DNA from 3 places in the Parabacteroides caeci genome. Region 1 is predicted to be linked to each of the others. Evidence: riboswitches for the same ligand, from Rfam matches in the RefSeq annotation. Region 1 holds a riboswitch; each other region holds the start of a gene.

Region 1 (2,276 bases):
AGTATGAATAATGTCGGTTGGGATACCACCAAGCAGAAGGAAATCCAGGATCTTCATCATTATGCCATCAGCAACTTGATCCCCAGGGCCGGAGTCTATCAGATGAAGTTACTTGAATCGTTGGCACAATCTGCTTCCATCTATTCACCGGAAGAGACTGAAACTCTTTATAATGAAACGAATAAAAAGATTGAAGAGATCAGCAGTCACATTTCAGGAGTATTAGTGAGTGCACGTGAGTTGTGCAAGTCGGGGCATCAGAACTGGGAATCTGTCCAGTCGCTTCGCTACCATATGAACCGTCTGAACGGTATCATAGAATCCGTATAGTTTTTGCGATACAATAATCGGGATAGTAATTTTTAAGTTGAGGGTGTAGCAAAAGTTTCTTCTGCTACACCCTTTTTTTATTGTATGATCATCAGTGAGAAATAAGGGAAAGATTTCTCTGCGATGATTTGCCGGTCGGAGGTGTAGTATTCCTTATCCGTTCCTACATTTTCAAAATAATGGAATTGTGTCTGCGGATGCTTGCGGATACATGCATGTACGGCTTCCACGCATTGCGACAGTTTCATAATGACGATCACGTATCCGGCATTTATCTTTTCAGATAATTCTTCCGCGGAAGGAGTGCCGGGAATAACGACGATCTGTTCTTCCTGTTTGACAATGTGCAAGCCGGCCAGTGCTCCGGCAGCGATGAAGGCGGGGATTCCGGCAATACGCTGAACGTCGATTCCCGTCTCTATAAACTTGTCATATATATACTGGATGGAAGAATAGAAGCCGGCATCGCCTTCGGCTACGATAACGATCTGTCTGCCTTCCGCATAGTTTGCGGCGGCTTCGTTGTAGAGGGCGTCGTAGGCTTTCCAGGCTTCCGTGCGGTCTTTGCTCATGGGGAGCATGAAGCAGCGGATGACAGTTTCGTTTATTTCCAGTGCACGTACGATATCGGCGGCACGCGAGAGGATTTCACCCTGCCTGTTACGGGTGGCTGGGCAGTAGATAATATCTGCTTTCTGAAGTTGTCGGAGACCTTTCACTGTGATAAGTTCCGGTTCGCCGGGACCTAATGATACGAAACTGATCGGGTAAGTCATTTTATTCTTGTTTTTATTTGGGGTGCAAATGTGCTGAAAATAGTGCAAAGTTGCAAACTTCTTATTACTTTTGCGATCGAAATAGGTTCTGTAAAACTCCTGTTCATGGAGACAGATTAAAAGGGAACCGGGTGGAAATCCCGGACAGTCCACGCTGCTGTGAAACTTCGTAACATTCCGATAATACCTTTTGCCACTGATCCGTAGGTGATCGGGAAGGCTTTCGGGATGGAAGTAAGTCAGAAGACCTGCCATTTTTAGCATAACAGTTGTCCTCGTGGGTTTGGACAGTTTGTGTCGGATAAAAACAAATATGAATATGAACAAGTATTTAGCAGGTTGTTGCCTGGTTGCATTACTGGCAACGTCGTGTGTATCGAAGGAAAATCGGGAGGAGAAGGAGAGTGTTTCGGCACAGCAGACAGCATCTGCTGATCGTGAGGCGCATATTACGCCGCAATATGCCAAAGGTTTTCAACTGTCCTATGCCGACGGTTATATCCTGATGGATATACAAGATCCCCAGAATGAAGAAAGCACCCGTTTCCAATATGCCTTGGTAGAGCGCGGAACGAAGCCGGAAGGTATCCCTGCGGATTATACGGTTATCGAGATCCCTGTGCGTAGTGCCATTTGCATGACTTCATTGCAGCTATCCAATTTCATCAAGCTAGGGGCGGAAGATAAAGTGGTCGGCATCACCAGTACCCGTCATCTTTTCAACCAGACTGTCAATAAGCAGCTGAAAGAAGGAAAGACAGCCAAGATCGGTATCGAGGGTAATTTTGATAACGAAGTGATCATGAGCATCAATCCTGACTTGATTCTTATTTCTCCTTTCAAACGGGGCGGATATGAGACAATGAAAGATGTCGGTATCCCTTTGGTACCGCACTTGGGATATAAGGAAACGACTCCGCTGGGACAGGCGGAATGGATCAAGTTCGTCGGATTGCTGCTCGGTATGGAGAAAGAGGCGAACGATAAGTTCTCCGCCATAGAAAAACGTTACAATGAACTGAAAGCGCTGACAGCCGAAGGACAGGTGAAGAAACGTCCGATCGTCTTCAGCGGCGAGATACACGGAGGAAACTGGTATGCGGTAGGCGGGAAGAGCTTCCTAGCGCAACTCTTCAAGGATGCCGGTGCCGATTATTTCCTGAAGGACGA
Region 2 (2,276 bases), on a different contig from region 1:
CCTCCTGTTCCGAGGTAGCAGTAACCAGCGATTGATCGATGTCAAAAAATCACTGAAAGAAAATAAAGTCGTTTTCTATAATTATAACCCGTTTATATAAAAAGCAAAACGACAAAAGAATAAGACATATACAAACATTATGACAGATAACAGCCTTAAATGAGAACAGACTTATTTTTCATTTAGTCATTCCAGAAAGGCTCACTACACATTTATTAACATATAGACTATCCAATAGCTACTTTTTATCTCGTTTTAAACGAAGTTCGAATTTGTTTAAAACAAAATTTAATTCGTTTAAAACGAGATAAAATTTTGTTGTAGTAGAAATTGCGCCTTTTTTAGACTAAAAATTTGTTAATTAAGACATCCGCAATACAACTATCAGTACTATTAAAAGAGAAAATTACATGTTTTTAGGCAGTTTTCATTTCCAGAACAACCAAAAATCAGCATCTGCAGCGAATAGCAATATATCAACATAACAACAGAAAACATAACAGATCAGCTATAGTTCATAAACAATATACAACATTCTGCTAAAGTTATCACAATAATCAAGACACAACGAGCAAAAGAAACCTCACGAGAGGCTCATAAAAACAAACCAACATTCCCACCAGCCCATACAAACCATCCACCCCACACACAAATATCATTTTGATAATCAATTAATTTCCCTGTGACTTTTCTGACAGAAAGATTTTTTAATGAATAAATATTATTTGTATTCAAAAATACTTTACTACTTTTGCAGCGGATTAAGGTGAATCACAATGCATTCTGCAAGTGATGAGAGGGAATCCGGTGAAAGTCCGGAACAATGCCCGTTGCTGTAATCCCGTTCCGGTGACTGCCGGAAATGCTTGCAACTCCATGCCACTGACGAAAGTCGGGAAGGCTTTGCAAAGCCGGGAAAGTCAGAAAACCTGCCTGATCAATTGTATTCGTGCTTTCGGGATAAAAAGCAGGGATTAACAAGGCGGAATTTCAAAACAAATTCTTCCAACTTATTTGCTTACTTATATGAGACTGAAAGGTATTGCTATGTCTTTACTTTCGGTGTGTGTGCTTACACCTGCAACAACATTTGCAGAAACACTGGCTACTGATACACCGGATAAAGAACAGGTACAAACCGGCATTTGTGTGTTGACCGGCAAAATCATTGACTCCGAAACAGGAGAAGGTATACCTATGGCTACAATCAATGTTCCCGGAACATTGATTGGCACCGCCTGTGACGCAGACGGTCGTTTCCGGCTGGAACTAATCGAAGGCAAAAGTTATAATTTATTGGTCCGTTCCACCGGATACATGGAACAACGCATCAAAATCGATTCCAACGGCCCCGCCAAACAGATGGATATCCAGATGAATGCAGGGATATTCGACCTAAACGAGGTGGTCGTTACCGGGACGCGCACAGAAAAACTCATCAAAAACTCTCCCGTACTGACCAAACTGATCCCGGCCTCACAACTACAACGCAATGATTTTGAAAACATCATGGACGCGTTGGAGTTTACAATTCCCGGATTACAGTTCAATAGTGACCCGCGCGGCGACAATATTCGCATCCAGGGACTTGAGAACAAATATATACTCATACTGGTAGATGGCGAGCGCCTGTCCAATACACCCGGTGGTCCGATTGATTTCGAACGTCTGAGTACATCCAATATCAAACAGATAGAAGTTGTAAAAGGCGCAGCCTCAGCATTGTATGGTTCCAGTGCAATCGGTATGATCATTAATATCATCACGAAAACACCCGAACGTCCAGCCGAAGGATGGGCCAAAGTACGCTATTCACGCTACAATGAGCTTCTGATGGATGCAGCCTTTGGTACCAAATACAAGAATTTTACATCGCAGACATTATTCAACCGGAACTCGACAGACGGGTATGACCTGACTCCCGATTCACCGGGAAACTATACCCAGAACCCGTCGGCCAATATGACAATATCCGAAAAACTGGGATGGGAATATAATCACACGAAGATAAACGTATCGGCCGATTTCTTCCTTAATGAAGAAAAAAATCCGAAATTAAGCGATGAAGTAACCCATTACAAGAGTTTCAACAAAACATTCCGTGCCGGTATAGAGCAGCAATTGGGAGAAAAAAATCTGTTGAAAGGGGTTTACTATGGAGACTTTTACATCCGTCGTACAGTTTTTGAAAAGCTGGATTCAATTGGTAAAAATGCCACATCCAATGTACAGACTCTGCGTCTGACGGATATTTATACCCCACTCGATAATCTGCA
Region 3 (2,276 bases), on a different contig from region 1:
TTGCTGAAAGAGTAATTATACTTAGCATGTGCCTGCAAAGATAAATTGTCCGTTAATTTGTTGGAATACTGCAACTGGGTAAAGAAATTATTGTTCCACAAGCGTTCCCGGTTACTGCTGCTATATAATATCACCGAACCGGGGAGTCCGCGTTCGGAATCGTAATAATAGACCTTACCGGTCAATGCTCCCGCCTTACCCAAGTCGCCATACAGATTACCTTCCAGGCGAAGTGCCTGAATATCGCTGTTCTTCCTTTTTTCTTCCGTTACAACATCTCCGTTTACCAAAGTAAAAGGGTATTCCCCTTTTGCACTTAGCCAGTCGGCATGCAAAGAAGCGGAAAAGCGGTTACTTATCTTCTGTTCATAACGAAGCATCGGGTTGAACAAACCAAAAGAACCTCCTTTGACTTTCGCCTGAAGATTCATCGGTTTTCCATCGAATACAGGTTTACGTGTCTTCACACTCAACGCCCCTGCCGACGCATACATCCGTGCCGTCTGGAAAATATCATCCGATTGCCCGATCGACAGCGAGATCATCTCCACATTATCCAACGAGAAGCGGCTGATATCCACCTGCCCGCTCTGGGCATCCGTGATCGTTACGCCGTCATAACTGACAGCCGTATGTTGTGCTCCCAGGCTACGGACTGAAACCGTCTTCAGCCCCCCTATCCCACCGTAATCTTTCACGGTAGCACCGGAGAAACGTTTGACTGCCTCCGACAAATCCTGTATGCCGAGCCGTTCGATACCCGAACGGTCCATCACTTGTAAAGGTGTAGCCTCGCGGGTTGTGGAAGGACGCGCCTTTTCCACGACCTCAACACCTTTCAGCTGGTGATAAACAGTCGTATCGATCTGCTGTGCGTGCAGAACAGGCACGCACAGAAATATGCCTGCCAGGCATATAAATACTATAATAAATAATGTACGCATATATCAAGTTCCATCAACACCTTACCCGAGGCATTATATAATAGAATAATGGCAGGTTTTCTGACTTGTTCTCCCATGATCGGCCGCCTTCCCAAGGATCCTAAAATCCTCAGTGGCAACAAGATTTGCCGGGGTTACAGAACTTACAGCTACGGGTACAGTTCCGGATTTGCACCGGATTCCCTATTACTAACGGCCGGCGAAAGCCAGACCGTTACACCATAATCCGGTGACAAAAGTACAAATAATATCAATTACTATGCCTGATAATTTAAAATACTACTTTTGGCAATATAATTTAACAGATCATACCACCATCCCCCAAACCACTCCGCACACAAAATACCAACCCTTATTCTTCAAAAACAGCATAATTTTTCCTCAAATTGTTCCATATCACAAAACAATTGGTTCATTTCAGAATGACTACAAAATTAGTTTAAAGTTTAACTAAATGCAAAAAAGCCAAAAAAGTAATATGTTCGGGTTTCCGACAGGTTGTTTTCGTAATATTGCACGGTTGAAAAAATATATTGACGAGGTTTAAAAAGAATTGTATGGGAGAAACAAAAGGTTATGTTTCGCAGGTTATCGGTCCAGTCGTGGATATTCACTTCGATAATGAAAAAGAAGAGAAAATAGTGCTACCCCGCATTCATGACGCCATGGAGATAACCCGTCCTAATGGGAAAATACTGATCGTGGAAGTTCAGCAGCACATTGGGGAAAACACAGTCCGTACAGTCGCTATGGATACGACAGACGGACTGCAACGAGGAATGGAAGCCGTATCATGCGGTTCGCCCATTACCATGCCGGTCGGCGATCAGGTAAAGGGGCGTTTGATGAACGTGACAGGCGATCCGATCGACGGGATGAAAATGCTGGATAAAAAAGGAGCTCTCCCTATCCATCGTGAGCCGCCGAAGTTTGAAGATCTGACAACTAGCAAAGAGGTGCTCTACACCGGTATCAAGGTGATCGACCTGCTGGAACCCTATTCCAAAGGAGGTAAAATCGGATTGTTCGGTGGCGCCGGAGTCGGAAAGACGGTTCTTATCATGGAACTGATCAATAACATTGCCAAAAAGAATAACGGTTTTTCTGTTTTCGCCGGCGTGGGTGAACGTACCCGTGAAGGTAACGACCTGCTGCGCGAAATGATACAGTCGAATGTAATCCGTTACGGTAATGAATTTAAGGAAAGTATGGAAGCCGGTCACTGGGACCTGTCGAAGATAGACCACGAAGAACTGGCTAAATCGCAGGCGACACTGGTGTTCGGACAGATGAACGAACCGCCGGGAGCACGTTCGTCGGTCGCCCTCTCAG

The links. A riboswitch is a leader RNA that binds a small molecule or an ion and turns the genes downstream of it on or off. The one in region 1 is predicted to bind cobalamin.
Region 2: linked by a shared signal. The riboswitch ahead of NBH15_RS06015 (TonB-dependent receptor) and the one ahead of NBH15_RS18840 (ABC transporter substrate-binding protein) in region 1 are both predicted to bind cobalamin.
Region 3: linked by a shared signal. The riboswitch ahead of NBH15_RS05915 (TonB-dependent receptor plug domain-containing protein) and the one ahead of NBH15_RS18840 (ABC transporter substrate-binding protein) in region 1 are both predicted to bind cobalamin.

What each region holds. Positions count from the first base shown of each region.
Region 1 is NZ_JAMOKT010000041.1:31,082-33,357, forward strand. Features, by position in the region: gene NBH15_RS18830 (hypothetical protein) at 1-330, shown strand, start outside; gene cobI (precorrin-2 C(20)-methyltransferase) at 408-1,106, opposite strand; cobalamin riboswitch at 1,172-1,376, shown strand; gene NBH15_RS18840 (ABC transporter substrate-binding protein) at 1,426-2,276, shown strand, end outside.
Region 2 is NZ_JAMOKT010000008.1:75,254-77,529, forward strand. Features, by position in the region: gene nrdG (anaerobic ribonucleoside-triphosphate reductase activating protein) at 1-100, shown strand, start outside; cobalamin riboswitch at 747-951, shown strand; gene NBH15_RS06015 (TonB-dependent receptor) at 1,027-2,276, shown strand, end outside.
Region 3 is NZ_JAMOKT010000008.1:55,247-57,522, forward strand. Features, by position in the region: gene NBH15_RS05915 (TonB-dependent receptor plug domain-containing protein) at 1-944, opposite strand, end outside; cobalamin riboswitch at 978-1,183, opposite strand; gene atpD (F0F1 ATP synthase subunit beta) at 1,502-2,276, shown strand, end outside.